DNA from 2 places in the Pseudotabrizicola sp. 4114 genome. Region 1 is predicted to be linked to the other one. Evidence: riboswitches for the same ligand, from Rfam matches in the RefSeq annotation. Region 1 holds a riboswitch; the other holds the start of a gene.
What was found. Region 1 has a riboswitch for thiamine pyrophosphate ahead of thiD (bifunctional hydroxymethylpyrimidine kinase/phosphomethylpyrimidine kinase). Riboswitches for the same ligand answer to the same signal wherever they lie in the genome.
Positions count from the first base shown of each region.

Region 2: another riboswitch for thiamine pyrophosphate. It lies ahead of thiB (thiamine ABC transporter substrate binding subunit); the one in region 1 lies ahead of thiD (bifunctional hydroxymethylpyrimidine kinase/phosphomethylpyrimidine kinase).

Region 1 is NZ_JAVDWP010000003.1:288,044-303,509, forward strand. It holds gene J2X53_RS08825 (ATP-binding cassette domain-containing protein) at 1-668, opposite strand, end outside; gene J2X53_RS08830 (ABC transporter permease) at 665-1,477, opposite strand; gene alr (alanine racemase) at 1,474-2,523, opposite strand; gene J2X53_RS08840 (replicative DNA helicase) at 2,731-4,230, opposite strand; gene J2X53_RS08845 (orotate phosphoribosyltransferase) at 4,502-5,179, opposite strand; gene pyrC (dihydroorotase) at 5,291-6,334, opposite strand; TPP riboswitch at 6,455-6,557, shown strand; gene thiD (bifunctional hydroxymethylpyrimidine kinase/phosphomethylpyrimidine kinase) at 6,611-7,414, shown strand; gene J2X53_RS08860 (FAD-dependent oxidoreductase) at 7,407-8,384, shown strand; gene thiS (sulfur carrier protein ThiS) at 8,374-8,571, shown strand; gene J2X53_RS08870 (thiazole synthase) at 8,575-9,336, shown strand; gene J2X53_RS08875 (thiamine phosphate synthase) at 9,333-9,929, shown strand; gene J2X53_RS08880 (HesA/MoeB/ThiF family protein) at 9,926-10,879, shown strand; gene J2X53_RS08885 (ABC transporter substrate-binding protein) at 10,890-11,840, shown strand; gene tenA (thiaminase II) at 11,837-12,511, shown strand; gene J2X53_RS08895 (ATP-binding cassette domain-containing protein) at 12,508-13,263, shown strand; gene J2X53_RS08900 (TenA family protein) at 13,250-13,906, shown strand; gene J2X53_RS08905 (ABC transporter permease) at 13,903-14,637, shown strand; gene J2X53_RS08910 (substrate-binding domain-containing protein) at 14,825-15,466, shown strand, end outside.
Region 2 is NZ_JAVDWP010000002.1:46,192-61,657, forward strand. It holds gene J2X53_RS04785 (organic hydroperoxide resistance protein) at 1-66, shown strand, start outside; gene J2X53_RS04790 (hypothetical protein) at 184-366, shown strand; gene J2X53_RS04795 (branched-chain amino acid aminotransferase) at 445-1,311, opposite strand; gene J2X53_RS04800 (MarR family transcriptional regulator) at 1,456-1,956, shown strand; gene J2X53_RS04805 (response regulator) at 1,953-2,648, shown strand; gene J2X53_RS04810 (hypothetical protein) at 2,735-3,223, shown strand; gene J2X53_RS04815 (SDR family oxidoreductase) at 3,291-4,124, shown strand; gene J2X53_RS04820 (hypothetical protein) at 4,275-4,652, opposite strand; gene J2X53_RS04825 (alkane 1-monooxygenase) at 4,760-5,833, opposite strand; gene ftsY (signal recognition particle-docking protein FtsY) at 6,043-7,065, shown strand; gene J2X53_RS04835 (DMT family transporter) at 7,152-8,057, shown strand; gene J2X53_RS04840 (inner membrane-spanning protein YciB) at 8,058-8,678, shown strand; TPP riboswitch at 8,780-8,889, shown strand; gene thiB (thiamine ABC transporter substrate binding subunit) at 8,927-9,907, shown strand; gene J2X53_RS04850 (thiamine/thiamine pyrophosphate ABC transporter permease ThiP) at 9,883-11,430, shown strand; gene J2X53_RS04855 (ATP-binding cassette domain-containing protein) at 11,417-12,109, shown strand; gene J2X53_RS04860 (cytochrome c1) at 12,317-13,165, opposite strand; gene petB (cytochrome b) at 13,183-14,520, opposite strand; gene petA (ubiquinol-cytochrome c reductase iron-sulfur subunit) at 14,532-15,095, opposite strand.

The sequences.
Region 1 (15,466 bases):
TCCGCGACGGGGCCGGTCCATTTTATGGTGCCTTCGTGCAGCATTGCCACCTCATCCGCGATGGCGCGGACCGAGGACATGTCATGCGTGATGGTCATGGCAGTGGCCCCCATCTCGACCACGATCTCGCGGATCAGGTCGTTGATGACGCCGGCCATGATCGGGTCCAGCCCGGTGGTGGGCTCGTCGAAAAAGATGATCTCGGGCTCGGCGGCGATGGCGCGGGCGAGCCCGACGCGTTTCTGCATGCCGCCCGACAGCTCGGCGGGGTAAAGGTCCGCCACCTGCGGGCCAAGGCCGACGCGGCGCAGCTTTTCCAGCGCGATGGCGCGGGCCTCATCCTTGGGGCGGCGGGCAGCACCGCGCATCAGGCGGAAGGCGACGTTTTCCCAGACCCGGAGCGAGTCGAACAGCGCCCCCCCCTGAAACAGCATGCCGAACCGGGCGAGAAAGGCATCACGTTCAGCGCGGCGCACGTCTTGCCCATCCAGCGCGATGGTGCCGCTGTCAGGCGTGACCAGACCCAGCACGGATTTGAGCAACACCGATTTGCCGGTGCCGGAGCCGCCGATGATCACCATGCTTTTGGCGGTGGGGATCGTCAGATTAACCCCGCGCAATACGTGGTTGGGTCCAAAGGATTTTCTGACATCTGACAGGGTGATCATGAGGTAAAGAACACCTCGGTTAGCAGGTAATTGGCGGCGAGGATCAGGACCGATGCGGCGACGACGGCGGATTTGGTGGCTTTGCCCACGCCTTGCGCGCCGCGACCGGAGGTCATGCCGTGGTAGCAGCCCAGAAGCGCCACGATAAAGCCGAAGGCCGCCCCCTTGACGAGGCCGGAGCCGACATCCCAGACCTCCAGAAAGTCGATGGTGTTCTTGAGGTAGGTGACCGAGTTGAAGTCCAGCCGGGTCACGCCGACCAGCCAGCCGCCCATGATGCCGATGGCATCGCCGACGCCGACCAGCACCGGCACCGCAAGGGTGGCCGCCAGCACGCGCGGCACGACAAGGTATTTCATCGGGTTGGTCGACAGGGTGGTCAGCGCGTCGATTTGCTCGGTCACCTTCATCGTGCCAAGCTCGGCTGCGATGGACGAGGCAACGCGCGCGGCGACCATCAGCCCGCCCAGCACGGGCCCAAGTTCGCGCACCATGCCGATGGCAACGATCGAGGGCACCACGGCCTCGGCATTGAAGCGCGCGCCGCCCGAGTAGATCTGCAGCGCCAGCGCGCCGCCGGTGAACAGCGCGGTCAGGCCGACGACGGGCAGGCTGTACCAGCCGATCTGCAGCACCTGCGCGCCGAATTCGCGCCAGTAGAATGGCGGGCGCACCAGATGGCCAAGGGTCGAGGCGGCAAACAGCACCACGCGCCCGATGGCCGCCAGCGCGCCAAGGGTAGACCGCCCGATGCTGCGCAGGGCGAGGCCAAGGTGGCCCAGGCGCCGCGGGTCCGGGGCTGCGCTCACGCGCTGCCCTCCTGATAGCGGCGGGTATAGCGGGAGCCGAGCGAGGTCAGGATCTCATAGCCGATGGTGCCGGCGATATCGGCCAGATCGTCCACCGTCTGATGCGGGCCGAGAATGTCGAGGCTGCGCGGCACATAGGACAGATGGCTGATGTCAACCGTGATCAGGTCCATCGAGACCCGGCCCACCAGCGGGCAGGGGGTGTCGCCATCCCAGAGCACGGCATTGTTGGACAGCGCGCGCAGCAGACCGTCGGCATAGCCGCCGGAGACGGTGGCGATCATGCTGGGCACGTCGGCGGTCCAGCCACAGGCATAGCCGACCGATTCCCCGGCTTGCACCACCCGGGTCTGGATCACCGGCAGCGACAGGCCGACCACGCGGGAGGCCCCTTCATAGGGCCGTCCGCCATAAAGGCCGATGCCGGGGCGGGTCAGGTCGAAATGGTATTTCGGCCCCAAAAGGATGCCGCCCGTGGCCGCCAGCGAGCGCGGCACGCCGGTGCCATCGGTCATGGCGTGAAAGGTGGCAAGCTGCAGCTCGTTGAGCGCATGATCCGGCTCATCGGCGCAGGCCAGATGCGACATGATCAGTTCCGGCCCGGCCTCCAGCACGAAGGGGGCCACCGCCTCCCATTCCGCCTCTTCCATGCCGAGCCGGTTCATGCCGGTGTCGAGCTGCACGCCGAACGGCAGGCCGGGCAGCGATTCAAGATGGCGGGTGACCTGATCAATGCTGTTCAGCATCGGGCACAGGTCGAGGTCGTGCACCATTTCGGTGTCGCCCGCCATATGGCCCGACATCACGCAGATCTGCGGCCCCGGCCCAAGGGCCTGGCGCAGGGCCGCGCCTTCCTCGGACACGGCGACGAAAAACCGCCGCGCCCCGGCCTGCGCCAGTGCGCGGGCGACGCGGGTGATGCCAAGGCCGTAGGCGTCAGCCTTGACCACGGCCGCAGTCTGCACGCCGGAGGACGAGGCACGGTCCAGCGCGCGCCAGTTGGCGGCGATGGCATCAAGATCAATGGAGAGGGTCGCTGTTGTCATGGGGGTTTGTTGTCGGATCAGGGGTTACGGTCAAGCGGAAAACGGGGTTTCGGCGGAAAGGGGCGGGCTTGGGGGCATCGAGCCCCCCGCGCCCGCTGCTGCCGCAGGATAGGTCTGAGGTGTGGCGTGGCGGGAAGGGCGGAGCCTCCGGCGGGAGTATTTGGAAAAGCTGCAATGCAACGGGTCGTGCGCGGTCGTGGGGCCGGATCAGTAGCCGGGGCCGTCGCCCTGCCAGGGTTTGGCGAGGTTGCCGAAGCGGGTGAAGCGGCCCTCGAAGCTGAGATCGACCGAGCCGATCGGGCCGTGGCGCTGTTTGCCGATGATCACCTCGGCCTTGCCATGGACCTGTTCCATCACCGTCTGCCAGGCGGCCATCTTTTCCAGCTCGTGATCGCCGGGCTTTTCGCGTTCTTTGTAATACTCATCCCGGTAGACGAACATCACCACATCGGCATCCTGCTCGATCGAGCCGGATTCGCGCAGGTCCGACAGTTGCGGGCGTTTGTCTTCACGGCTTTCCACCTGACGCGAAAGCTGCGACAGGGCGATGACCGGGATGTTGAGCTCTTTGGCGATGGCTTTCAGCCCTTGGGTGATTTCCGAGACTTCCTGCACGCGGTTGCCTTCGGAGCTTTTGGCCGAGCCTTTGAGAAGCTGCAGGTAGTCGATCATCAGCACGTCAAGGCCATGGGTCCGCTTGAGGCGGCGCGCGCGGGCGGCGACCTGGCTGATCGGCAGGGCGGGCGTGTCGTCAATGTAGAGCGGGCAGGATTCGAGCTGTTTGGCAGCCTCGACAAAACGGCGGAACTCGGTTTCGGTCATGTCGCCGCGCCGGATCTGTTCGGAGGGCACCTCAGACGCCTCGGAGAGAATCCGCGCGGCGAGCTGTTCGGCGCTCATCTCGAGGCTGAAGAAGCCGACGACGCCGCCTTCGACAGCACCCTCATGGCCATCGGGTTTGCGGCCGCGCTTGTAGGCTTTCGCGATGTTGAAGGCGATGTTGGTGGCGAGCGAGGTTTTGCCCATCGACGGACGGCCCGCGAGGATCAGCAGGTCGGATTCGTGCAGGCCGCCGAGTTTCTTGTCGAGATCGGTGAGGCCGGTGGAAATGCCGGCAAGGCCGCCGCCGCGCTGATAGGCGGCGTTGGCCACGTTCACCGCATCGGTGACCGCCTTGAGGAACGATTGAAAGCCGCGTTCGGCCACGCCCTGTTCGCCCAGTTTGTACAGCCGCTGTTCGGCCTCGACGATCTGTTCGCGCGGCTCGGAGGCCATGTCGACCTTGGCCGCCTTGGCGCTGATGTCTTTGCCAAGCGCGATCAACTCGCGGCGCACGGCGAGGTCATAGATCATCTGCGCGTAATCGCGGGCGGCATAGGCCGAAATCGCGGCCCCGGCCAGACGCACGAGGTAGGCCGGGCCGCCGAGTTCCTTGAGCCCGTCGTCATCCTCGAAGAACGGCTTCAGCGTGACCGGGCTGGCGAGGGCGTTCTTCTGGATGCGGGCGGCGGATTTCTCATAAATGCGCTGGTGGACCGGATCGTAGAAATGCTCGGATTTCAAGGTGCTGGCGATGCGGTCATAGACATCATTGTTGGTCAGGATCGCACCCAGAAGCTGCTGCTCGGCCTCGATGTTGTGCGGCAAGGTATCGGCATCGGGCGAGGTGGCGGGAAGGTCAGTTCTGATCTTGGCTACTTCGTTCATGTCCTGCCCTTGCCCCCCGGATGAAGTATGCGGTTTAAACTGTCAGGGCGGGCCGGGGCAAGCCGGGACAAATCTGTGTATAACCCTGTGCGTGGTCCTTGGCGGAGACCGCAGATCGTGTCAGGCCACAGGACTGCCCCAAGATGTAGCGGTTGATGGGTCAGACTAGCAGGGCTTTTCGATTCTGGCGACAGGTTGTCCACATGCTGTGCACAGGGTTTTCCACCGGCGCGTCACAGCGCCGGCGGAAAATGGCGCAGGTGCCGTAGCGTCAGCTTTTGCGGGCGTCCTGCCAGGCGCGGGGGGCTTTGAGGAATGCCTCGACCTCGGTGAGGGTGGCTTCGTCAAAGATGGCCTGATCGCGGGCTTCGGCCAGCACATCCCACCAGGTGCACAGATGGTGGAGGGCGACGCCGTGGTCGGCCAGACGTTCGGTGGTGCCGTCAAAGATGCCGTAGTAAAAGATCACCGCCGTGTGGGCGCAGGTGGCCCCGGTCTCGCGGATGGCATCGACGAAGGACAGCTTTGATCCGCCGTCGGTGGTCAGATCCTCGACCAGAAGCACGCGCTGGCCCTCGGTCATCGCGCCCTCGATGCGGGCGTTGCGGCCGTAGCCTTTGGGCTTTTTGCGCACATAGGTCATCGGCAGCGCAAGGCGCTCGGCCACCAGCGCGGCAAAGGGGATGCCTGCGGTCTCGCCGCCCGCGATGTTGTCAAACGCCTCGAAGCCTGCGTCGCGCATTACGGTGACGGCCATGAAATCCATCAGCATCGCGCGGATGCGCGGGTAAGAGATCAGCTTGCGGCAGTCGATATAGGTCGGCGAGGGCAGGCCGGAGGCGAGGGTAAAGGGCGTCTCGGCGTTGAAATGCACCGCCTTGATTTCCAGCAGCGCGCGGGCGGTCAGGCGGGCGATTTCTTCGCGGGGGGGGAAAGAGGTGGGGATCATCGGATCATCCTTTTGACGCGTCGGGATTGCAGCTTTTCCAAATACTCCCGCCGGAGGCTCCTGCCGCTGCCGTCGACGCCTCCGGCGGGAGTATTTGAAGAAAGGTGCAAATCAGGCCTCTACGGTCCAATGGACCGGATAGCCGGGGTTGAAGACGGTGACCGGGCCAGCCTCGGTGTAGATCTTTTCGGGCCAGGTTTGCGGGGTGTCGTGCTTGACCAGCCGCAGGCGGGCCTCATTGACGGGCAGGCGGTAGAAGGCCGGGCCGCTGAGGCTGGTGAACGCTTCCAGCCGGTCGAGGGCGGTGTCTTCTTCAAACACATGCGCGAGCAGCGGCATGGTGTTGGTGGCGGTGAAGCAGCCCGCGCAGCCGCAGGCCTGTTCCTTGGCCGCATCGACATGCGGGGCGGAATCGGTGCCGAGAAAGAAGCGGCCCGCGCCAGAGGTGGCGGCGGCGCGCAGGGCGAGGCGGTGACGCTCGCGCTTGGCGACCGGCAGGCAGTAGTAGTGCGGCTTGATGCCGCCAACCAGGATATGGTTGCGGTTGATGATCAGATGATGCGTGGTGATCGTGGCCGCCAGATCCGGGCCACCGGAGAGCGCGTAATCCACCCCGTCCTGCGTGGTGATATGTTCCATCACCACGCGCAACCCCGGCAGGCGGCGGCGCAGCGGGTCGAGCACGGTGTCGATGAACACGGCCTCGCGGTCAAAGATGTCGACCTCGGGCGTTGTCACCTCACCATGCACGCAGAGCGGCAGGCCGATTTCGGCCATTTTCTCCAGCACCGGCATGACTTTATCGACGTCATGCACACCACCGTGCGAATTGGTGGTGGCCCCGGCGGGGTAGAGCTTGACCGCCTTGACCAGACCGGAGGCATGGGCGGCGGCCACATCGTCGGCATCGGTCGTCTCGGTCAGATAGAGCGTCATCAGCGGCTCGAACGCCGCACCCGCAGGCAGGGCTGCGAGGATGCGGTCGCGGTAGGCGGCGGCCTGTGCGCCGGTGACGACCGGCGGCACCAGATTGGGCATGATGATGGCGCGGGCAAAGTGGCGCGCGGTTTCGGGCAGCACCCCTTGCAACATCGCGCCGTCGCGCAGGTGCAGGTGCCAGTCATCGGGGCGGCGGAGCGTGAGGGAATGGGTCATGCCGCTCGGGTTACCGCAAACTCTGCGCGGTTTCCAGTAGGGAGTTCGGCGGTCGGGGCGGGGCGTGTGCACCCGGTTCTTGCCCCCTTGCCAGCCGGAAATCTTCGGTCTAGCGTTGGGGCACAACCGTTGGGGTGCCCTGTCATGGGGCTGAGAGGCGTTCAGCCAACCCATCGAACCTGATCCGGGTCATACCGGCGTAGGGAACGGTGCATCGAGGGCGCAGAGCGCCCGGACTCCGTCTCCTTGCGATTTTGATGAAGCAAGGAGGGGAGCATGGTTCCCATCGCGTTGACGATTGCAGGCTCTGATTCCGGGGGTGGCGCCGGGATACAGGCCGATCTGAAGACCTTTTCGGCTTTGGGCGTCTATGGCGCCTCGGTGATCACTGCGCTGACGGCGCAGAACACCCGCAGCGTGCGCGGGATCGAGGCTGTCAGCCCGGCGATGATTGCGGCGCAGATGGCGGCGGTGTTTGACGATCTGGCGGTGCGCGCGGTCAAGCTGGGGATGCTGGGCGGGGCGGAGGCGATTGCGGCGGTGGCGGCAGGGCTGTCGGGCTGTGCGGTGCCGGTGGTGCTGGATCCGGTGATGGTGGCGAAATCCGGCGACCGGCTGTTGCCTGAGGAGGCGCTGGCCGCACTGCGCGCGCTGCTGCTGCCGATGGCCACGGTGCTGACCCCCAACCTGCCCGAAGCCGCCGATCTGCTGGGCTGTGCCCCGGCCCGGTCCGAGGCCGAGATGGGGGAGCAGGGGCAGGCGCTGCGCGCGCTGGGGCCGCAAGCGGTGCTGATGAAAGGCGGGCATGGCGCGGGCGCGGAGTGTGTCGATCTGCTGATCACGGCGGAGGGTATCATCCGGCTGAGCGCGCCCCGGCAGGTCACCCGCAACACCCATGGCACCGGCTGCACCCTGTCGGCGGCGATTGCCGCCGGGCTGGCGCGGGGTCTGGCGCTGCCCGAGGCGGTGGCGCGGGCGCATGGCTATCTGCAGGGCGCGATTGCCGCTGCGGATGGGTTGGGCGTGGGCACCGGGCAGGGGCCGGTGCATCATTTTCATGCGGTGTGGGCGAATGGCTGATCGCATGGCCGATGTCACCGTGATCGGGGCCGGGGTGGCGGGGCTGTGGGCGGCGCATGCGCTGTGTCTGGCTGGACTGACCCCGCGTCTGATCGACGGCGCTGGCGCACCCGGCCCGCATGGCTGTTCGTGGTGGGCGGGCGGTATGCTCGCGCCCTGGTGCGAGGGGGCTGTGGCCGAGCCGGTGATCACCCGGCACGGCGCGCAGGCCGCAGCGCATTGGGCCGGGGTGACGGAGGTTGCGCAGCGCGGCACGCTGGTCGTGGCGATGCAGCGCGACAAGGGGGAACTTGCGCGCTTTGCCCGCCGGACCACGGGGCACCGGGCGGTGGCGGATCTGGCGGAGCTGGAGCCGGATCTGGCCGGCGCGGGGCAGGGGCTGTTCTTTGACGCCGAGGCGCATCTGGACCCGCGCGCGGCGCTGGGCGGTCTGGTCGCTGCGCTGGCGGCGCGGGGCGTGGGGATCACCCAGGCTGAGGCCACGCCGGACACCATAACCGGCCCGGTGATTGATGCGCGGGGGATGGCGGCGGGCCTGCCCGGCTTGCGCGGGGTGCGCGGCGAGATGCTGGTGCTGCGCGCGCCCGAGATCCGGCTGTCGCGGCCGGTGCGGCTGCTGCATCCGCGCCACCCACTCTACATCGTGCCACGGGCGGGTGGCGTGTTCATGCTGGGGGCCACGCAGATCGAAAGCGAGGACCGGCGCGGGGTGTCGGCGCGGTCGATGCTGGAGCTGCTGAGTGCCGCCTATGCGCTGGACCCGCGCTTTGCCGAGGCCGAGGTGCTGGAGACCGGCGCCGATCTGCGCCCGGCTTTTGCCGACAATGTGCCGCGTGTGCAGGTGCGGGGACGGGTTTTGCAGCTGAACGGCTTGTTCCGGCACGGCTATCTGATGGCCCCGGCGCTGGCGTTGCAGGCGGTGGAGTATCTGACCAAGGGCATCAAGGGGGATCTTGTTCATGAAGATTGAGGTGAATGGCGCTGTGCGTGATGTGCAGGGCGCAACTGTGGCCGGGGTGCTGGCCGAGCTGGGCTGGGGCGAGGCGCGGGTGGCGATAGCACTGAACGGCGCGTTCGTGCCAAAGGCCGCGCGCGCGACGATGGCGGTAACCGAGGGGGATCGGCTGGAAGTGCTGGCCCCGATGCAGGGGGGCTGAGCGATGCGCAGATTTTACGGGGTGAGGCTGGAGACGCCGCTCATGCTGGGCACGGCGCAATATCCGTCGCCTGCGGTTCTGGAGGCGGCGTTTCGCGGCTCAAAGGCCTCGGTGGCCACGGTGTCGCTGCGGCGCGAGGCGGGCAAGGGGCAGGCGTTCTGGCAGATCATCCGCAGCCTGGGGGTGCATGTGCTGCCCAATACCGCCGGGTGCCACAGCGCGCAGGAGGCGGTGACCACGGCCCGCATGGCGCGCGAGATGTTCGAGACCAACTGGATCAAGCTGGAGGTGATCGGCCATGCTGACACCTTGCAGCCCGATCCGTTCGGGCTGCTGGAGGCGACCGAGACTCTGGCGGCGGACGGGTTCGAGGTGTTTCCCTATACCACCGAAGATCAGGTGCTGGCCGGGCGCTTGCTGGCGGCGGGGGCACAGGTGCTGATGCCCTGGGGCGCGCCCATCGGCTCAGGCCTTGGGCTGAACAACCGCTATGGGCTCAAGATGCTGCGCGCGGCCTTTCCCGATGTGCCGATGGTGATTGATGCAGGGCTGGGTCTGCCCAGCCATGCGGCGGATGCGATGGAGCTGGGGTTTGACGCGGTACTCCTGAACACGGCGGTGGCGCAGGCCGGTGATCCGGTGGCCATGGCGCGGGCCTTTGGGCTGGCGGTGCAGGCGGGGGCGCTGGCGCGGGGGGCGGACCCGATGGAGCCGCGCGAGATGGCGGTGCCCTCCACCCCCGTTCTGGGAAAGGCATGGCTATGACTTTGGCGCGATTTTATCCGGTGTTTGACTCGCTGGCCTGGCTGGAGCGCGCTTTGCCGTTGGGCGTGGGGCTGGTGCAGCTGCGGATCAAGGACCGCCCGCCCGAGGCGCTGCGCGCCGAGATCCGCGCCGGGGTGGCACTGGCGCGGCAGCATGGCGCGGCGCTGGTGATCAATGACCACTGGCAGCTGGCGATCGACGAAGGGGCAGAGTGGCTGCATCTGGGGCAAGAGGATCTGGACAGCGCCGATCTGCCCGCGATCCGCCGCGCTGGGCTGCGGCTGGGGATTTCGACCCATGATCATGCCGAACTGGAGCGTGCCTTGGCGCTGGCCCCGGATTACATCGCGCTGGGCCCGGTGTACCCGACAATCCTGAAGCAGATGAAATGGCATCAGCAGGGGCTGGAGCGGGTGACCGAGTGGAAACGGCTGGTGGGCGACATCCCGCTCTGCGCCATCGGCGGCCTGTCGGTCGAGCGCGCACCGGGGGCGTTCGCGGCGGGGGCGGATCTGGTGGCGGCGGTCACCGACATCACGCTGCACCCCGATCCGGACGCACGGATGCGCGACTGGCTGAGGGTCTGCGCATGACCCGCTATGCACGCCAGACCGTATTGCCGCAGGTCGGGGCCGCAGGGCAGGCGCGGTTGGCCCGGGCGCATGTGCTGGTGGTGGGGGCCGGGGGGCTGGGGGGGCCGGTGTTGCAGTATCTGACCGGGGCCGGGGTGGGGCAGATCACGCTGGTGGATGGCGATGTGGTGGCAGAGCACAACCTGCACCGCCAGCCGCTGTACCGGATGGACCAGATCGGCGAACCCAAGGCGCGGGCGGCGGCCACCGTTTTGGCCGCGCTGAACCCGCAGGTGCAGGTCACGCCGCTGGTGGGGTATCTGGACCCCGCCAATGCGCCGGGGCTGGTGGCCTTGGTCGATGTGGTGCTGGATTGTGCTGATACCTTTGCCGCCAGTCTGACGCTGTCGGACGCCTGCCGCGACAATGGTGTGCCGCTGATCACCGCCTCGGCGCTGGCGCTGTCGGGCTATGTGGCGGGCTGCTGTGGCCCGGCCCCCAGCCTGCGCGCGGTCTTTCCCGACCTGCCCGAGCGCGGTGCGACCTGTGCCACGGCGGGGGTGATGGGGCCGGTGGTGGGCGCGGTGGGGGCGTTGCAGGCGCAGATGGCGCTGGCGGTGCTGCTGGGGCTGGAGCCGTCGCCGCTGGGCCGTCTGATCAGTCTGGATGCGCTGGGCTGGCGGATGGGCGGGTTTGGCTTTGACGCCGCGCCTGAGCCTTTGCGGCCGCTGGCCTTCATCGGGCGCAGCCAGATCCGCGCTGATGATCTGCTGATCGATTTGCGCGCCGAGGCCGCGCCGTTCAGCCCGCAGGCCCGCCATATCCCGCCCGAGGCGATGCCCGATCTGACCCCGCCCGACGGGCGGCGTGTGGTGCTGGCCTGTGCCACCGGCCTGCGCGCCCACAATGCCGGGCAAACCCTGCAAACCCGTTGGCCGGGCGAGATTGCCTTGCTGGCCGTTCATGACTGAGAGGACTCCCATGCGACCCCTTATCGCCGCCCTTGCGCTCAGCCTGTCGCTGTCAGCGCCCGCCGCCGCTCAGGACCGGATCAGTCTGATGCTGGACTGGTTCGTGAACCCCGACCACGGCCCGGTCATTCTAGCACAAGAGCTGGGGTATTTTGCCGAGGCCGGGTTGGAGGTGGAGATCCTCACGCCATCGGACCCGAATGATCCGCCGCGGATGGCGGCGGCGGGGCGGGTCGATCTGGCGGTCACCTATCAGCCGCAGCTGCATCTGAGCCGCCACAATGACCTGCCGCTGCGCCGGGTCGGCACGTTGATTGCCACACCGCTGACCTGTCTGGTGGTGCTGGCCGATGGCCCGGTGCAGACCATCCCCGATCTGCGCGGCGGCAAGGTGGGCTTTGCCGTGGCCGGGGTGCAGGAGGGCATTCTGAACGCGATGCTGGCGCATCATGGGCTGAAGCCTGCGGATGTGGAACAGATCAACATCGGCTTTTCGATCTCGCCCGCGCTGATGTCGGGGCAGGTGGATGCGGTGATCGGGGCGTATCGGAATTTCGAGCTGCACCAGTTGCAGCTGGAGGGGATGAAAGGCCGCTGCTTTTACCCCGAGGAAGAGGGCGTGCCGGCCTATGACGAGCTGATCTATGTCGCCAACCCCGACACGATGGACCGGGCGGTGATTGCGCGGTTTCTGGAGGCGACGGAGCGGGCGACCGGGTATATCCTGAACCAGCCGGAAGCCGCGTGGGAGATCTTTGCCGCCACCGCGCCGGAATTGCGCACCGAGTTGAACCGGCGGGCCTGGGCCGACACCTGGCCACGCTTTGCCAGCCGCCCGGCGGCGATGGATGCGGGGCGCTACCATAGGTTCGAGGCGTTTCTGGCCGCGCAGGGGGCGACGCCCGGCGGCTTGCCGGTCTCGGCGTTGGCGATTGATGTCACCGCAGAGGTTGCGCCATGAGCGGGCCGGAGTATGGCCGGGCCTTTGCCCTGTGGCGCGCGGCGGCACCGGCGTGGCAGGATTATACCCATCACGCCTTTGTCGAGGGGTTGGGCCGGGGGGATCTGCCGCGCGCGAACTTCCTGCACTATTTGCGGCAGGATTATGTGTTCCTGATCCATTTCGCGCGCGCCTGGGCACTGGCGGCGGCCAAGGCCGATACGCTGGCGGAACTACAGGCGGCCTCGGCCACGGTGCAGGCGCTGGTGCATGTTGAGATGCCGCTGCATGTGCAGATCTGTGCTGACGCAGGTATTGATGCCGCGATGCTGGAGGCGACCGAGGAAGCACCCGCCAACCTCGCCTATACCCGCTATGTGCTGGAGGCGGGGTATTCGGGCGATTTTCTCGACCTGTTGGCGGCACTTGCGCCTTGTGTGCTGGGCTATGGCGAGATCGGCGCGCGGCTGGCGGGCCGGGGCGGGGCCTATGCGGATTGGATCGAGACCTATGGCGGGCCGGAGTATCAGGCGCTGTGCCGCGATGTCGGCGCGCTGATCGACGGCGCGCTGCTGCACCGGCTGGGACCGGACTGGGCCGGGATGCCGCGCTTTGCCCGGCTGACGCAGCGCTTTGCCACCGCGACCCGGCTGGAGGCCGGGTTCTGGCAGATGGGGCTGGACGGCGCATGACGGGGGTACAGCTGCAAGGCAATCTGTGGATCGGGGCCAAGCCCCTGATCCGGGGTCTGGCGCTGGGCTTTGCGGCGGGCCAGTGGTCTTGCCTCTTGGGGCCATCTGGGGTGGGCAAATCGACGATTGCGCGGCTGATTGCCGGGTTGCCGGGGCCGTACCGGCTGGAGGGCGCCTTGACGGCGGCAGACGGGCTGGCGCTGGCCGGGCGGGTGGCCATGCTGGCGCAAGAGCCGCAGCTGCTGCCCTGGGCCGATCTGGTGCAGAACGTGACCATCGGCGCGCGGTTGCGCGGGGCGCGGCCCGACAGCGCCCGCGCCCGCGCGCTGCTGGCCGGGGTCGGGCTGGCGGGGATGGAGGCGCGCCGCCCCGCCGCGCTGTCGGGCGGGCAGCGGCAGCGGGTGGCGCTGGCGCGGGTGCTGATCGAAGAGTGCCCGGTGGTGGTGCTGGATGAGCCGTTTTCGGCGCTGGATACGGTGACGCGGCTGGCGATGCAGGATCTGGCGGCGCGGCTGCTCTGCGGGCGCACGGTGATCCTGATCACCCATGACCCGCTGGAGGCGATCCGGCTGGCGGATCTGGGCTGGCTGCTGGGGCCGGGCGGGGCGCAGGCGCTGGATCTGCCCGCAGGCCCAACCCCCCGCGATTTTCGCGCGGCTGACACGCTGGCCGCGCAAGCGCGTCTGCTGGCGCGGCTGCACGATCAGAGTGTGAAAACCGACCGGAAGGAGCCTTGCCATGCGGCCCACTGACCACCTTTTATCCCTGTGCGCGGCGGATTGGGCGGCGGCGACCCGCCATGCCTTTACCGACGCCTTGGTCGATGGCACGCTGCCCCAGCCCTTGATGCTGGGCTATCTGCGGCAGGATTACCTGTTTGTCGAAGACTTCACCCGCCTCTTGGGCGCGATGATTGCCCATGCGCCCAGTTTGGCCGACGCGGTGCCGGCGGGGCAGTTCATGGGGCTGATCTGCGGCGCGGAGAACACCTATTTCCAGCGCGCGATTGCGGCTTTGGGCGGCGACCCCGCGAAACCTGCGCCGCCGCATCCGGTGACGGTCGAGTTTCAGAGCCTGATGCGCGCGGCGGTGGGGTCCGGGCGGTATGAGCAGATGCTGGCGGTGCTGGTGGTGGCAGAGGGCAGCTATCTGGACTGGGCCAGCCCGCATGCGGCCAAAGCCCCGCACCTGCCATTCTGGTTCGGCGACTGGATCGACCTGCACGCCGGGCCGGGGTTTGGAGGGTTTGTGGCCTATCTGCGCGGTCAGCTGGATACGGTCTGGCCCGGGCTGACCCCGGCGCAGCAGCGCGCGGTGGAAGAGCGCTTCACCACGGCGGCGCGGCTGGAGCGGGCGTTTTTCGATGCTGCACTGGCCGGGTTTGCGGCGGCGTGAAGCGGGTTGTGGCAGCCCTTGCCGCGCCGCTGCTGGCGCTGGGGCTTTGGCAGGCGCTGGTGGTGCTGACGGCGCTGCCGCCGTTCATCCTGCCGGGGCCGGGGCGGGTGGCGAGCAGCCTGTGGGCCAATGCACCGCTGCTCTGGGAGCATGCGCAGTTCACGGCGGTCAATCTGCTGAGCGGGCTGGCGGCGGGCGTGGCGCTGGGGGTGGTGACCGCGCTCAATCTGGCGCTGTCGCCCGGCGCGCGGCTGTTGCTGCGCCCGATGCTGATCTTTGCGCAGGCGGTGCCGGTGTTTGCGCTGGCCCCGGTGCTGACGCTGTGGCTGGGTTACGGCGCGGCGTCCAAGGTGGTGATCGTGATGCTGGTGGTCTATTTCCCGGTCACTTCGGCGTTCTTTGACGGGCTGATGCGGCTGCCTGCACCGCTGGCCGATCTGGCACAGATGATGCGGGCCACGCCGCTGCGCCGGTTGGTCCTGCTGCAGGTGCCGCAGGCCTTGCCCGCGCTGGGGTCTGGCCTGCGGCTGGCGGTGGTCTATGCGCCCTTTGCCGTGGTGATCGGCGAATGGGTCGGCTCATCGCGGGGCCTGGGCTATCTGATGCTGATGGCGAATGGCCGGGGGCAGACCGACCTGATGTTTGCAGCCCTGCTGGTGCTGGCGGCACAGAGCCTGATCCTGTTTGCGCTGCTGGAGACGGTTGCCGGACGGGGCGAGCGGCCTGCGTGAGAGGGCTTGCCGGGGGGAGGCGTGGCCATGCCTTTCGCCCTGATCCCCGCCGCACCGAGATTCCGGGGCGCAACGTCGTCACTTCGTAAAACTGTCACAAACGTGTTGTAAAACTGTAGCAGGCACGGATTAGCAGAACCCGTGGGGCCGAACGAGAGCTGGCCCGAGAAATCCACTGGAGAGTGACATGAATCTCATGAAAATCACCGTGTCGGCACTGGCCGTTGCGGCTGTGTCGGCATCCGCAGCCGCCGCCCGCGACAACGTGCAGGTCACCGGTTCCTCGACCGTACTGCCCTATTCGACCATCGTTGCCGAAGCCTTCGGCGAAAACTTCGACTTCCCGACCCCGGTCGTGGAAGGTGGCGGTTCGGGCGCTGGCCGTGCGAAACTGTGTGAAGGCGTTGGCCCCAACACCGTGGACATCGCCAACTCGTCGTCGCGCATCACCCAGAAAGACATCGACGCCTGCGCCGCCAACGGCGTGACCGAAGTCATGGAAGTCCGTTTCGGCTATGACGGGATCGTGTTCGCCTCTGACGTGAACGGCCCGGAGTTCGCCTTCACCGCCGCCGACATCTACAACGCTGTCGCTGGTCAGGTGGTCAAGGACGGCGCTGTGGTTGCCAACACCTACACCCAGTGGGCTGAATTCAACCCGGCTCTGCCCGCTCAGGACATCCTGGTTCTGTCGCCCGGCACCAAGCATGGCACCCGCGAAGTGTTCGACCAGCGCGTTGTTCTGAAGGGTTGTGAAGACTCGGGCGCTCTGGCCGCGTTCATGGCAGCTGGCATGGATGAAGATGCAGCCGAAGACGAGTGCACCAAG
Region 2 (15,466 bases), on a different contig from region 1:
CATTTCATCTGCCCCTATTCCAACGCGACCAAAGGCAACATCGAGGTCGAAACCGAACTGGCCTGATCCGGTTTGTACCTGAGCCGGTTTACGCCGGAGCCACGCCCGCGCCGTTGCGCGGGCGTTTGGCATTTTGCCGATTCTGCGGTATGATGGGTGCCCGTCACAGATTTGGAGGACAGCATGCACCGTGACCCCAAGGGCCGCCATCTGGCCGACACCCGCGCCCCCAGCACCGGCAGCAAGACCGCACATTTCCTGCGGTTGGCCCGCCCCAAGCGCGACGCCTTCCACACCAGCCACGCACCCGTCAGCACGTCACGCCTGACGCAATTCCTGCGCATTGCGCGGGGACGGACGGCCTGAGCAGGCAAAGTCTGACGCGGCTGCACATGAAAAAAGGGCGCCCAAAGGCGCCCTTTTCCAGATATGGCCTGCAAAAAATCAGGCGCGGACCAGTTTTTCGTAATCCAGCGAGACCTGTTTGCACAGCGCGCCGACCTCGAAATTATAGTCGCCGATCTGGCCGACCGGAGTAACCTCGGCGGCGGTGCCAGTGAGGAAACACTGCTCAAAGCTTTCCAGCTCTGACGCTTCGATCCGGCGTTCGTTGACGGTGACGCCCATGCCTTGCAGCATGCCGATCACGGTCTGACGGGTGATACCGTTCAGGATCGCGTCGGGAATCGGGGTATGAACCTCGCCATCCTTGACGAAAAAGATATTGGCCCCGGTCGCTTCGGCCACATAACCGCGATAGTCGAACATCATCGCGTCCGAGCAGCCTTTGGCCTCGGCCGCGTGTTTCGACATGGTGCAGATCATATACAGGCCAGCAGCCTTGGCCGCGTGGGGGATGGTGTCGGGCGACGGGCGTTTCCATTTGGCGATGTCGAGTTTCGCGCCCTTTAATTTGGCGTCACCGTAGTAATTGCCCCAGGACCAGACCGCGACCGCCATGCGGATCGGGTTGCGCTTGGCGGCAACACCCATATCTTCACCCGCGCCGCGCCATGCCAGAGCCCGCACATAAGCGTCAGTCAGGTTGTTGGCTTTCAGCACCGCGTCTTTCGCGGCTTCGATCTCATCGACCGACCACGGCAGCTCCATATCCAGCAGTTCACCGGATTTGCGCAGCCGCTCGGAATGCGCGCGGCTCTTGAAGATCTTGCCGTTGTAGCAGCGTTCGCCCTCGAACACCGCAGAGGCATAATGCATGGCATGGGTCAGGACATGGACATTGGCATCGCGCCAGTTTACCAGTTTGCCATCCATCCAGATGAACCCGTCACGATCGTCATAGCCAGCCATGATGCCCCCTGCCTTTTCACAATGTTGCGATGATTTGGTCCGTTTCGGATACAATATTGCGCAAAACCGATGGCGAGCTATCAGTTGGCCCTTGGAAAGTCAACAAGGCTGACGTAACTTCGCCGTCAGGCAGGGAGGCTTTCCATGGCAGATCAGACCCCCAGCGGTGAAAGCCTGCTGTTTCTGACAGATGAGCAACTGCGCAAAGGCATCGAGGCGATGTTTTTCGCCTATCGCGGCTTTACCGCTGATCCTGACCGCATTCTGGAAGGCATGGATTATGGCCGCGCGCATCACCGGGCGATCCATTTCATTCACCGCAGTCCGGGCACCACGGTGTCAAACCTGCTGACCATTCTGGGTGTGACCAAGCAATCGCTGAACCGGGTGTTGCGCACGCTGGTAGAGGATGGTCTGGTCGAGGCACGGGTCGGACGGCGCGACAAGCGCGAGCGCCATCTGCATCTGACGCCAAAGGGTCAGGAGCTGGAACGGGAGCTGTCGGATGCGCAGCGCGCCCGAATGCGGGCGGCGTACCGGGCGGCGGGGCCGCAGGCGGTGGCCGGGTTCCGGCAAGTGCTGGAGGCGATGATGGACCCGGAATTGCGCCGGCAGTATCAAGGATTGAAGGAGAGCGGCGCATGACGCAGACCGACGCGCATCTGCTGGTTGTCGATGATGACGAGCGTATCCGGGGGCTGTTGCAGAAGTTCCTGATCCGCAACGGGTTTCTGGTGACGGTTGCGCGCGATGGCGCGCAGGCCCGCAAACTGCTGGCCGGCTTGGAATTTGACATGATCGTGCTGGATGTGATGATGCCCGGCGAGGATGGCATCAGCCTGACCCGCGAGCTGCGGCAGCGGATGCAGACCCCGATCCTGCTGCTGACCGCGCGCGGCGAGACCGCCAGCCGGATCGAAGGGTTCGAGGCCGGGGCAGATGACTACCTTGGCAAGCCGTTCGAGCCAAAGGAGCTGCTGCTGCGGATCAACGCGATTTTGCGCCGGGTGCCGGTGGTGCGGGCGGAGTCGGTGCCCAAGGTGCTGCATCTGGGCCCGGTGCGCTATGACATGGACCGGGGCGAGCTGTGGCGCGGGCCCGATCCGGTGCGGCTGACCGCGACGGAAGCCGCGCTGATGCGGCTGTTCTCGGCGCATCCGGGCCATGCGATCAGCCGCGAGAAACTGGTGGCCGATCTGGGCCGCGACGATGCAGCGCAAGAACGTGCGGTCGATGTGCAGATCACCCGCCTGCGCCGCAAGATCGAGGATGACCCCAAGCAGCCGCGCTACCTGCAGACCGTGCGGGGCGAAGGCTATATGCTGCAACCCGATTGAAAGGTTTTGCTGACCTGATACTCAGTCACCGACCGACGGGCGCATGACGTGACCTGCGGCTTCTTCAGGGGACTGAATTGAAAACTGTGAGCATCACTCTGGCGACCACCATCGCCTTCGCCGGGCTCTCCACCATGGCGACGGCGCAAGACCTGATGACCTATGATACGGTCGGGGTCTGGGATGTGCTGGTGGATCCGACGATCGGCAATGGCTGTCTGATCAATGCGGTGTTTGAGGATGGGTCCGATGTGCGCATCGGCTTCGCGCCCGACACTGGCTACGGCTATATTCTGGCGATGAATGAAGGCTGGGAAGGCGTCGAGGATGACGCGATGTATCCGGTATCGATGGATGTAGACGGCTCGGTCTATGAGGGTGAGGGCAAGGGCATTCACATCGACGGCCTGCCCGGCGTGGACATCGAATTCGACAGCGCCGAGTTCCTGATGGATGTGGCGACGAAACAGACCCTGACCCTGTCGACCGAGGCGGGCGAGATCATGTCGATCGACCTGACCGACAGCCTGCGCGCGCTGGAAGCGGCGATCGCCTGCCAGGAAGCACAGGGCTGAGACTGTCAGTGGCGGCGGCTGCAATCAAGTGGTTGCAGCCGCCGCGCTGCACGCCATAGTAACGGGCATGAAAACGCTGCTCTCTCTCGGGCATGGCTACAGCGCCGATGCCCTTGCCCGCCTGCTGATCCGGCAGGGCTGGACCGTTATCGGCACCACCCGGCGCCCGGACAAGGCCGCACGGATGCAGGCTGATGGCATCACGCCGCTGCTCTGGCCCGGCGACCTTGGCCCGGCATTGGCGCGGGCGACCCATATCCTTGCCTCCGCCGCGCCGGATGCGGCGGGCGATCCGTTCCTGCAGGCCTGGCCCGCACTTGCAAAGGCAAAGGCGGAGTGGGTCGGCTATCTGTCGACCACCGGGGTTTATGGCGACCATCAGGGCGGCTGGGTGGATGAGACCACGCCGCTGACCCCCGACAGCCCACGCGGAGCGCAGCGGGTATTGGCCGAACGCCAGTGGCAGCAAACCGGCCTGCCGCTGCACATTTTCCGGCTGGCAGGCATCTATGGCCCCGGTCGCGGCCCGTTTGAAAAGGTGCGCGACGGCAGCGCCCGGCGGATCATCAAGCCCGGCCAGTTCTTCAGCCGGACCCATGTGGACGATATCGCCCAGGTGCTGGCCGCCAGCATCGCCCGGCCCGATCCGGGCGCGGCCTACAACGTCTGCGATGATGAACCGGCCCCGCCCGAAGACGTGCTGTCGCATGCCGCCGCCTTGCTGGGCCTGCCCGAGCCGCCTGCGATTGCCTTTGATCAGGCCGACATGACCCCGATGGCGCGCAGTTTCTATTCCGAGTCGAAACGGGTGCGCAACGACCGGATCAAGCACGAGCTGGGGGTCCGCCTGCTCTACCCCACCTATCGTGAGGGGCTGGCTGCCCTGCGGTCAGCAGAATAAGACGCGGCAACGCCTGAATAATACAACAAAATCAGCTGAGACGTTTCTGCAACGCAGCCATGCCAGATGCTGCTTGGTACTGCTGCTTTCAAAATACTCCCGCCGGAGGCTCCTGTCCGTGCCGTCAGCGTGCGGCGTCAGGTGAAGCGCCTACACCCCGACATCCGGCCCGGCGCAGGCCAGCGGGTCGGGGGATTGGGCGACTTCGGACAGTTCCGAACCGGAGCCGTCGCCGATGAAAAGTCCGGTTAGCCGCCCGTCCTGCCGCCAGAAATTCCAGCATTGCGGGGTCGGGTCATAGGTGTAGGTGAAACAGATCAGCCCGGCCTCTTCGTACCAGCTGCCATCGCGGCAGACATCGCCCTTGAAGGCCCAGCGGACCTTGCGACCCGGCAGGTATTGCTCGGCCCCGTAGACCTCTCCGCGCTGGCTGAAGGTCAGGGTCTTGCCGCGGGTATAGGCCTCGAACTCGGCACCGGTCAGCGGCACCGGCGGTTCGGCGGCGGCAAGCGCAGTGGGCAGCAGCATGAGGCAAAGGGCAAGTTGGCGGGCAAGGCGGCGCATGGCGGGCATCTCCGGTCACGATCGGGCAAAGCGTCGCATGCCGCAGATGTGAACGCCAGTGACAAGCGCAGTCACTGGGCGGGATCTTGCCCGTGCGCGGCCGGTTCGTGATCGCTTTGCCAGCGGGCCAGATGCGGGCGCATCCGGCGGCGCCACAGGCGCGGCACCATGGCCAGCGCGCAGGCCAGCGGCAGCGGCCAGGGCAGGATCGGGGTGTCGCCACTCAGCCGCAGCGCCGGATAGGGGCGCGAGGGGTGGGCGTGGTGATCAGAATGGCGGCTCGCATTCAGCATCAGCGCCGACGAAAACCACTGTTGCGTGTTCCACGAATGGCGCGGACCGACCGGCTCATAACGGCCATCGGGCAGGCGCTGGCGGCTCAGTCCGTAGTGCTGGACATAATCACCCAGCAGTTGCTGCATCTGTGCATGAGCCGACATAAGCAGCCAGATCAGCACCCCCAGTGGCCCGCCGACTAGGGCCGCGAGGACCAGACCACCGAGGCTGATTGCCAGATACCACAGATAGGGATGCACGCCCGCAGCCCCCTTGCGCCGGGCGCGCAGCGCGTTTTCTGCCGCCCAACCGGCGCGGAAGCCGCCGATCCAGGCGCGCGGCGCAAAGCGCCAGAAACTCTCGCCCGCCCGCGCCGAATTGGGGTCACCCGGTGTGGCGACCGCCGTGTGATGCACCAGCCGGTGCGCCGAGGCGTGGTGGCCGAACAGCATCACCCCATAAACCAGCACCCCCAGCCGGTAGAGCCCGCGCCCGGAGCGGTGGATCAGCTCATGCGCGGCAGGGTGGGCAACGTGGCCCAGAAAGGTGCTGGTGCCAAAGAACAGCAACACCTTTTCGCCGGTCCGCAGATGGTCCGCCGTGATGCCCCAGACCGCCAGCGGCATCAGACCAACCGCCGCCAGACCCACAGCGACCAGCACCGCATCGGCGGCAGGAAACTCCGCCCCCTCGGGCGCGTTGCCAGCGACATGAGGGATCAGCTGATCCAGCAGGATCACCAGCACCACCATATACAGCAACCCGGCCCAGAGCCACGCGCCCCCGGCCCAAACGCCAAGCGCGATCAGCCCTACCGGCGACAGCGCGGCAAGGGCAAAGGCAGACATCGGAAGCGGGCGGTTGGTCATGGCACAGCCATATCACGGGATCTGGGTCTTTCCATGGCAACACGGGGGCGACATGGCGGCGACATGGCGGCGCAGAGACGCGCCCGGGGAATTTTGCTGCACTTTGGGGTGAGTTTGCCGGGTTTCCCGGCCGGATGCGCCCGCGTAGCCTTCCCTCAGCGGCGGTTTGGCCTTAGGTGAGGGGAAAGTGCCACAGGACCGGGGCCCCGATGACATTCTTCAAAAAGCTGCGCGACAAGATGTTCCGCTCGTCGGACAAGATCGGCGAAGGGCTGGAGGCGCTGGTCTCGGACGCGCCGCACGGCGGGGAGGCCGCGCCCGCGCCGTCCCCCGCGACGGCGGCGGCAAAGCCCGGCCTGCTCGGACGCCTGTTCCCCGGTGCCGAGGCCGATGAGCCCCGGCGCGAGCTGGATGACGCCATGCTGGAAAGCCTGGAGGATGTGCTGATCCAGGCTGATATGGGGGTCGATACCGCGCAAAGGGTCAGCGCCAATATCGCCGAGGGCCGCTTTGGCAAGAAGATTTCCGCCAGCGAGCTGCGCCGCGCTTTGGCCACCGAAGTGGCCCGGATCATGACGCCGGTGGCGCGGCCGATGCCGCTTTACCCCACCAAACCGCAGGTGGTGCTGGTGGTGGGCGTCAACGGTTCGGGCAAGACCACCACGATCGGCAAGCTGGCCAGCCAGTTCAAGGCGGCGGGCAAATCGGTGGTGATCGCGGCGGGCGATACCTTCCGCGCGGCGGCGGTCGAACAGTTGCAGGTCTGGGGCACGCGCGCCGGGGTGCCGGTGTTGACCGCGCCCGAAGGCTCGGACCCTGCCAGCCTTGCCTTTGACGCCTACACACGCGCGCGCGCCGACGGGGCCGACCTGTTGATGATCGACACCGCAGGCCGGTTGCAGAACCGGGCCGATCTGATGGAGGAACTGGCCAAGATCGTACGGGTGCTGCGCAAGGTCGATCCGACCGCACCCCACAACACGCTTCTGGTGCTGGATGCCACCACCGGGCAGAACGCCATCGCGCAGGTCGAGATCTTCCGCAAGATCGCCGATGTCTCGGGTCTGGTGATGACCAAGCTCGACGGTACCGCCAAGGGCGGCGTGCTGGTCAGCCTCGCCGACAAGTTCGGCCTGCCGATCCATGCCATTGGCGTGGGCGAGCAGATCGACGACCTCGCCCCCTTTGACCCCGAGGATTTCGCCCGCGCCCTCGTCGGGCTCGACGCATGACATCCTTTATCTTGGTAAAAATATCCCACGGGGGTCCGGGGGTGTGAAACCCCCGGCGGCCTGCCACAAGAACACACGGCGCATATATGTCAGACTGGCTTATCTCTCTCGAAGGCACGCCCGAAGGCGTCCGGCTTGCGCTGATCCTTGCGCTGACCTCGGCCTTTGCGCATGCGGTGTTTGGCGCGCTGCAAAAGGGGCGGCATGACCCTTGGGTCACGCGCGGGTCGATTGATCTGTGGATCGCGGTGTTTTCCGCCCCGGTGGCGCTGTTCCTGGTGCCATGGCCGCAGGGGGTGGAGTGGCTGGTGCTGCTGGGCGCGCTGGGCATCCATTTTGCCTACAAGCTGACCATGGCTCTGGCCTATGAGCGGGCGGCGTTCACCGTGGTCTATCCGGTTGTGCGGGGCACCGGGCCGCTGGCGACCCTCGCTTTTGCCGCGATCTTTCTGGGCGAAGGCTATGGCGCGCTGCAATGGCTGGGGGTGGCGATCCTGTCGGGGTCGATTCTGGCGCTGGCGGCACTGAACCTGCGTGGCGGGGTGGTGGCACAGTCGGCGCTGCGGGCAGGCCTCGCCTGGGCCTTTGCGGGCGGGCTGCTGGTGGCGGTCTACACCACCTATGACGCATGGGGCATCCGGCTGACACCGGACCCGTTCACCTTTCTCGCCTGGTTCTTCCTGATCACCGCCATCGACTTTCCGCTGCTGGTGGCCTACCGGCAGTGGCGCGGGATCGGCGGGCCTTTGCCGCCCGCCGGGCCCTTGATGCTGCGCGGGATGATCGGGGCATTGGTGGCATTCGTCAGTTTTGGCGGGGTCATGCTGGCGACACGGCTGGGCAAGGTCGGCGAGGTTGCAGCTTTGCGCGAAACCTCTACGGTCTTTGCCGGGCTGATCGGCTGGGCGATTCTGGGCGAAAAGGTCGGCGTGGTGCGGGCGCTGCTGATGGCGGGCGTGGCGGGCGGAGCAATCATGGTGCAGGCAGGATAAATGGCAGAGCGCAAGATCAACGGTGTCGTGAAACAGGTGCTGGAACTGGGGCCGACGGTCGCCTTTTTCCTGATTTACCTCAGGATCAAGGAAGACACCTTTACCATCGCGGGCACCGAATACTCCGGCTTCATCATCGCGGCGCTGGTGTTCGTGCCGATCCTGCTGGCGGCGATGGCGGTGCTTTGGTGGCTGACCGGCACGATCAGCCGGATGCAGGTGTTTACCGCCTTCATGGTGATCTTCTTCGGCGGGCTGACCGCATGGTTCAACGACGAGCGGTTTTTCAAGATGAAGACCAGCATCGTCTACGGCTGTCTGGCAGCACTTCTGGGCATTGGCCTGCTGCGTGGCCAAAGCTGGCTGGAATTTGTGATGGGCGAAGTGCTTCCGATGCAGCGGACCGGTTGGATGATCCTGACCCGCAGGCTCTGTGCGATGTTCGTGGCGCTGGCACTGGCGAATGAAGTCATCTGGCGCACGATGTCGACCGACACCTGGGTCAAGCTGGAAACCTTTGCCATGCCGGCGGCGCTGATGCTGTTCCTGTGGTGGCAGATCTTTGCGCTGCAACGGTTTCTGATCGAACCCGGGGATGCCGCAGGCAAAGACGGCGAGTAGCGCAAGAATACGCATGATCCTGCAGGTTCAGGTCGCGCACCACCACGCCGGGCGGGGCGCAGTGATTGGGCCTTGCGCCTGCCCGCAAGGACCGTATTCTGGGCGATACCTCGGGGTGCCCAGCGGTTGATCTGGTGGGCTGAGATGCGAAAGCGGACCCGTTGAACCTGACCCGGATCATACCGGCGGAGGGAAGGTGCGACGGATGACCTCCAAGCCCGACCTGTTCCGTCGCTTTGGAGGAAGACATGAAGACTTCGATCCTTGCGACCGGCCTGTCCTGCATCGCCCTTGCGGCGGCAGCACAGACGCCTGTCCTCACCGTGCTGACCTATGACAGCTTTGTCACCGAATGGGGCCCCGGCCCGGCGGTAGAGGCCGCGTTCGAGGCCGAATGCGGCTGCGATCTGCGCTTTGTCGGGGCCAGCGACGGCGCCGCTCTGCTGGCGCGGGTGCAGCTGGAGGGGGCATCCGGCACCGCCGATGTGGTGCTGGGGCTGGATACCAGCCTGACCGCGCAGGCAGCGGCAACGGGGCTGTTTGCCCCCCACGGCATGACTTCCCCCACGCTGCCGGTGGCCTTTGATGACCCGCTGTTCCTGCCGTTCGACTGGGGCTGGTTCGCCTTTGTCCATGACAAGGCCAAGCTGCCCGACCCGCCGAAGTCGTTCGAAGAGCTGGCGACTTCCGATGTAAAGATCGTGATCCAGGATCCGCGATCCTCGACCCCCGGCCTGGGGCTGTTGTTGTGGGTAAAGGCGGCTTACGGCGCGCGCGCGGGCGAGATCTGGGCCGGCCTGGCCGACAACATCGTCACGGTCACGCCCGGCTGGTCCGAGGCTTACGGCCTGTTTCTGGAGGGGGAGGCAGATATGGTTTTGTCCTACACCACCAGCCCGGCCTATCACCTTATTGCCGAAGACGATGACAGCAAGGCGGCGGCGCCGTTTGCCGAAGGGCACTATCTGCAGGTCGAGGTGGCGGGCAAACTGGCCGGATCACAGCAGCCGGAGCTGGCGGATAAGTTTCTGGCCTTCATGCTGACCGAACCGTTCCAGTCGGTGATCCCGACCACCAACTGGATGTATCCGGCGGTGACCCCGGCGGCAGGTCTGCCGGAGGGGTTCGAATCGCTGCGGCCTGAGACCTCGCTGCTGATGAGCGCCGACGAGGCGATGGCGGTACGGGCAGAGGCTTTGGCCGAATGGCAAGCCGCATTGGCGCGCTGATCCCGGCGCATCTGGCGGCGGGGCTGGCGCTGTTTGTGCTGGCCCCCTTGCTGGCAGTGGCGGCGCGGGCGACCGGGTTTGCGCTCGGCCCTGCCGATTGGGCGGCGGTGCGGTTTACCGCCGCGCAAGCCTTTGTCTCGGCACTGGTGTCGGTCACGCTGGCGGTGCCGGTGGCGCGGGCGCTGGCGCGGCGCAGCTTTGCGGGACGCGGGGCGCTGATCACCCTGATGGGCGCGCCGTTTTTGCTGCCGACGATTGTGGCCGTGCTGGCTCTGGTCGCGGTGTTTGGCCGGGCGGGCGTGGTCAATCAGGGGCTGGGTCTGTTCGGGCTCGGGCCGTTTTCGGTCTATGGCGCGCATGGGGTGGTGCTGGCGCATGTGTTCCTGAACCTGCCGCTGGCGGTGCGGATGCTGCTGCAAGGCTGGCAGGCGATTCCGTCCGAGCGGTTCCGGCTGGCCGAATCGCTGGGCTTTGGCCCGGCACAGATGGCACGGCATCTGGAGGGACCGATGCTGCGCAGCGTGGCGCCCGGCGCGTTTCTGGTCATTTTCGTGATCTGTCTGACCAGCTTTGCCGTGGCGCTGACGCTGGGCGGCGGGCCGGGGGCAACGACGGTAGAGCTGGCGATTTTTCAGGCGGTGCGGTTTGAGTTCGATCTGGGCCGGGCGGCGCTGCTGGCAGCGGTTCAGTTTGCGCTCTGCGCTGTGGTCGCGGTGCTGGGCTGGCTCCTGGTGACCCCCGCCGCCTTTGGCGCGGGGCTGGGGCGTCCGGCCTTGCTGCGCCCGCCAGCGGGCTGGCGGCGGGCGGGCGATGCGTTGGCGATCGGGCTGGCGGCGGCGTTTCTGCTGCTGCCGCTGGGGGCGGTGGTGCTGCGCGGGCTGCCGGGACTGGGCGAGTTGCCTGCGCATGTCTGGGCGGCGGCGGGGCGGTCGGTGCTGGTGGCGCTGACCTCGACGGCGGTGACAGTTGTGGCGGCGCTGGTGCTGGCACTGGCGGTCGCGCGCGGCGGCCGTGGCGCGGGCGCGATGGATGCGGCGGCGGCGCTGCCGCTGGCAACATCGGGGCTGGTGCTGGGCGTCGGGCTGTTTCTGATGGCGCAGCCCTTTGTCTCGCCCGCACGGCTGGCGCTGCCGGTCACGGTTGCGGTGAATGCGGCGCTGACGCTGCCGTTTGTGTACCGGCTGCTGCTGCCCGAGACGCGGGTCTTGCTGTCCGATTACGGGCGGCTGGCCGACAGTCTGGGTCTGCGCGGCTGGGCGCGGCTGCGCTGGCTGGTCTTGCCCCGGCTGGCGCGGCCCTTGGGCTTTGGCGCGGGGCTGGCGGCGTCGCTGTCGATGGGCGATCTGGGCGTGATCGCGCTGTTTGCCACCGAGCAGAGCGCGACCCTGCCGCTGGTGGTGCAGCGCCTGATGGGCGCCTACCGTCTGGAGGCGGCGGCGGGCGCGGCCCTGCTGCTGGTCACGCTCAGCTTTGCCCTGTTCTGGGTGTTTGATTACGGGGGGCGTCGCTATGCTGCGGTTTGATCAGGTGGTGCTGGCACAGGAGGGGTTTCGCCTGACGGTTGACTGGGAGCTGCCTGCAGGCGCGCGTGTGGCGGTGATCGGACCATCCGGGGCGGGAAAATCGACGCTGCTGGCAACGGTGGCCGGATTCTTTGCGCCGCAATCGGGACGGGTGCTGTGGCGGGGCAGCGATCTGGGGCCGCTGGCCCCCGGCGCGCGCCCGGTGACGATCCTGTTTCAGGATCAGAACCTGTTTCCGCATCTGACGCTGGCGCAGAATCTTGGCCTTGGCCTGCGCCCCGATCTGCGGCTGTCGGCAGCGCAGCGGGCGCAGGTGGAAGCGGTGCTGGAGCGCGTGGGGCTGGGCGGTATGGGTGGCCGCAAACCGGCGCAGTTGTCGGGCGGGCAGATCGGACGGGCGTCGCTGGCGCAGGCCTTGCTGCGGGCGCGGCCGGTGCTGCTGCTGGACGAGCCCTTTGCCGCCCTCGGCCCGGCGCTGAAGGCTGAAATGCTGGCGTTGGTGGCCGAGGTGGCAGATGAGACCGGCGCGCTGGTGATGATGGTGACGCACGACCCGGCGGATGCAAAGGCCTTTGCCGCGCTGACCGTGCTGGTCGCCGACGGGGTGGCGCATGCCCCCGCACCGACCGACCCCCTGTTTGCCAACCCGCCACCGGCACTGCAAGCCTATCTGGGGTAAGAAGAGCGCTCCGCGCGGGAGTATTTGGAAAGCAGCAATCCGGGCGAAGGCGTTCTTTGCATTGCTGCTTTTCAAATACTCCCGCCGGAGGCGTCCCTCCGCTTCAACCTGCGCAAGGCAAGGTCATCAGGCACGGGCCGGATCCATGCGCAGGTTACGAAAAAGCCCCGCCGAAGCGGGGCCTTTGATGCCTTGAAATGGCTGCGATCAGACCAGCTTCTTGCCTTTGACATTGGCCCAGATCTTCTTGTTGGTCAGGTAGAGCAAGGTTGACAGCACGATCAGGAAGATCACGGCTTTGAAGCCGGTTTCCTTGCGCGCCATCATCTTGGGCTCTGCCGCCCAGACCAGGAACGAGGTCACATCCTCGGCCATATTGGCCACGGTGGCCGGGGTGCCATCGGCGTAGGTCACCATGTCATCGCCCAGCGGATTGGGCATGGCGATCCAGCTGCCCGGCACGGTCGAGACGCCATGCTCATCCTTGCAGCTGTCGGGCACACCGCCATTGGGGAAGGCAGAGTTATAATAGAACCCGTCAACACCATCGGGCGCGCAGGCCGGCTCTTCCTCGTAATGGGTCAGGATGGAATAGGTGTATTCCGCCCCGCCGATGCCGTTGAAGAACTGGCTGATGCCGGTGCCGTAAGGACCGTGAAACCCGGCGCGGGCCTTGGTGATCAGGGACAGATCCGGTGCGCCTTCCATGCCCGACATCGGGAAATGGTCGGTCGGCACGCCGGCGCGGTCTTCGCCGGTTTCCCGGTCGGTCACGGTGAACTGCGCCGCATAGGCGCGGATCTGATCTTCGGGCATCTCCGGGCCGCCCGGATCGGACAGGCTGCGGATCGGCACGAACTTCAGCCCGTGGCAGGCGGCACAAACCTCGGAATAAACCTGAAGCCCGCGTTGCAGCTGGTTCTGATCAAACTTGCCAAAGGGGCCTTCATGCGCAAAGGCGAGATCGGTGATCTCCGAATGACCCGTGGCGGCCAGAGCCACCCCTGCCGAAACGGCAAGGGCGGTGGTGGCAGTGAGTGCGATGTTCCTGATCATGTCAGTCAGTTCCTTTCTCACTCGGCCGCGACGGTTTTGGTGCCGCCGGTCGTCGGGGAGTAATGGGCGTTGAAGTCTTCTTCGATGGTCGCAGGCTGTGGCAGCGGCTTTTCGATCACACCCAGCAGCGGCAGGATGATCAGGAAATAACCGAACCAATAGGCCGAAGCGATCAGCGAGATTGTGGCATAGGGCTCTTCAGCAGGCATTGCGCCGACCCACATCAGCACCATGAAGTCGACGCAGAGCAGCGCAAACCACCATTTGAACATCGGGCGGTAGCGGCCCGACCGCACCGACGAGGTGTCCAGCCAGGGGGCCAGAGCCATCACTGCGATGGCACCGAACATGGCCAGCACGCCAAAGAACTTAGCGTCAACGATGCCAAAGGTGATCCATTCCGCCGCAATCACCACCCAGACATCGGCGGTAAAGGCGCGCAGGATGGCGTAGAATGGCAGGAAGTACCATTCCGGCACGATATGCGCAGGCGTCGAAAGCGGGTTGGCTTCCAGATAATTGTCAGGGTGGCCCAGGTAGTTCGGCATGAAGCCGACGATGGCAAAGAACACCACCAGAATGACCGCCAGAGCGAACAGATCCTTCATCACGAAATAGGGCCAGAACGGCACGGTGTCGCGCGCGGCCTCTTCCTTGGACCCGCGGCGCACCTCAACCCCGGTGGGGTTATTGTTGCCGGTGGTGTGGAAGGCCCAGATGTGAACAGCGACCAGCGCCGCAATCACAAACGGCAGCAGGTAGTGCAGCGAGAAGAACCGGTTCAGCGTGGCATTGTCGACGGCAGGGCCGCCCAGCAGCCAGGTCTGGATCGGCTCGCCGATGCCGGGAATCGCGCCGAACAGGCCGGTGATCACGGTGGCCCCCCAGAACGACATCTGGCCCCAGGGCAGAACATAGCCCATGAACGCGGTGGCCATCATCGCAAGGTAGATCAGCATGCCGATGATCCATGTCACCTCACGCGGGGACTTGTAGCTGCCGTAGTACAGGCCGCGGAAGATGTGCAGGTATACGGCGACAAAGAACAGCGATGCGCCATTGGCGTGCAGATAGCGCAGCATATGCCCGCCGTTCACGTTGCGCATGATGTGTTCGACCGACGAAAACGCCAGATCGACATGCGGCGTGTAGTGCATCACCAGCACGATGCCGGTCACGATCTGCAAGGCAAGGCAGAAGGTCAGGACGATGCCCCAGATCCACATCCAGTTCAGGTTCTTGGGCGTGGGCAGCATCAGCGTGTCATAGAGCAGACCGACGATGGGAAGGCGCTTGTTCAGCCACTTCTCTCCACCAGTCTTGGGCTCGTAATGGTCGTGCGGAATTCCGGCCATGGTTCTTGTCCTTATCCGAGCTTGATCGTGGCATCGTCCTCAAAGGACGCGAGCGGAATGTCGAGGTTGCGCGGTGCGGGGCCTTTGCGGATGCGGCCGGCTTCGTCGTAATGCGAACCGTGGCAGGGGCAGAACCAGCCGCCGAACTCACCCGCACCATCGCCGATCGGCACGCAGCCCAGATGGGTGCAGACGCCGATCATCACCAGCCATTCGCCCGCGTCATCCAGCGTGCGGTTCTGGTCGAGCGCGTCAGCGCCGGGCTTGTTCGGGTTCTGCGCCGTTCTGTCGATGCTCAGCTCGTCCAGCGTGGTGGCGCGGGCGGCCTCGATCTCGGCTGCGGTGCGGCGGCGGATGAACACCGGCTTGCCCAGAAACTTGACGGTCAGCTGGGTGCCGACTTCGACACCAGAGATGTCGACGAAAATCGACGACAAGGCCTGAACATCAGCCGAGGGGTTCATCTGGTTTACAAGCGGCCAGACCGCGGCCCCGGTGGCAACAGCCCCGGCCCCGGCGGTTGCGTAATACAGGAAATCCCTGCGGGTGCCTGCGTGGTCTTCTGCGTGGGACACGAGATATTCTCCCTTTCAAGGCCGCCCTGACAGCGACCCATAAAGATTCCGGGGCGGTGGTTTCCCACGACCCTGCTGATCGGGTTATTAGCCAAGCCAGGGCGCGGCGTCCAGCGGACAATAAGGCGCATCTGACCCGGTTTGAACCGTTATTTCCTTGCCTGTGGCCGATAGGGCGCGGCATACACCCGACAAAGGGTGCATGAGGGCCGCCGGGTATCAAGTCCCTGCGACAAGACGTAGCGCCGGATGACCCCGGTTGAATGAGTATTTTTGCCAAGATGAATGGGCAAACTGCGCGCCCTGCCCTTTCATCTTGGCAAAAATACTCAAAAGCCACCGCCCCGCCACACAGCGCCGAACACCTGTCA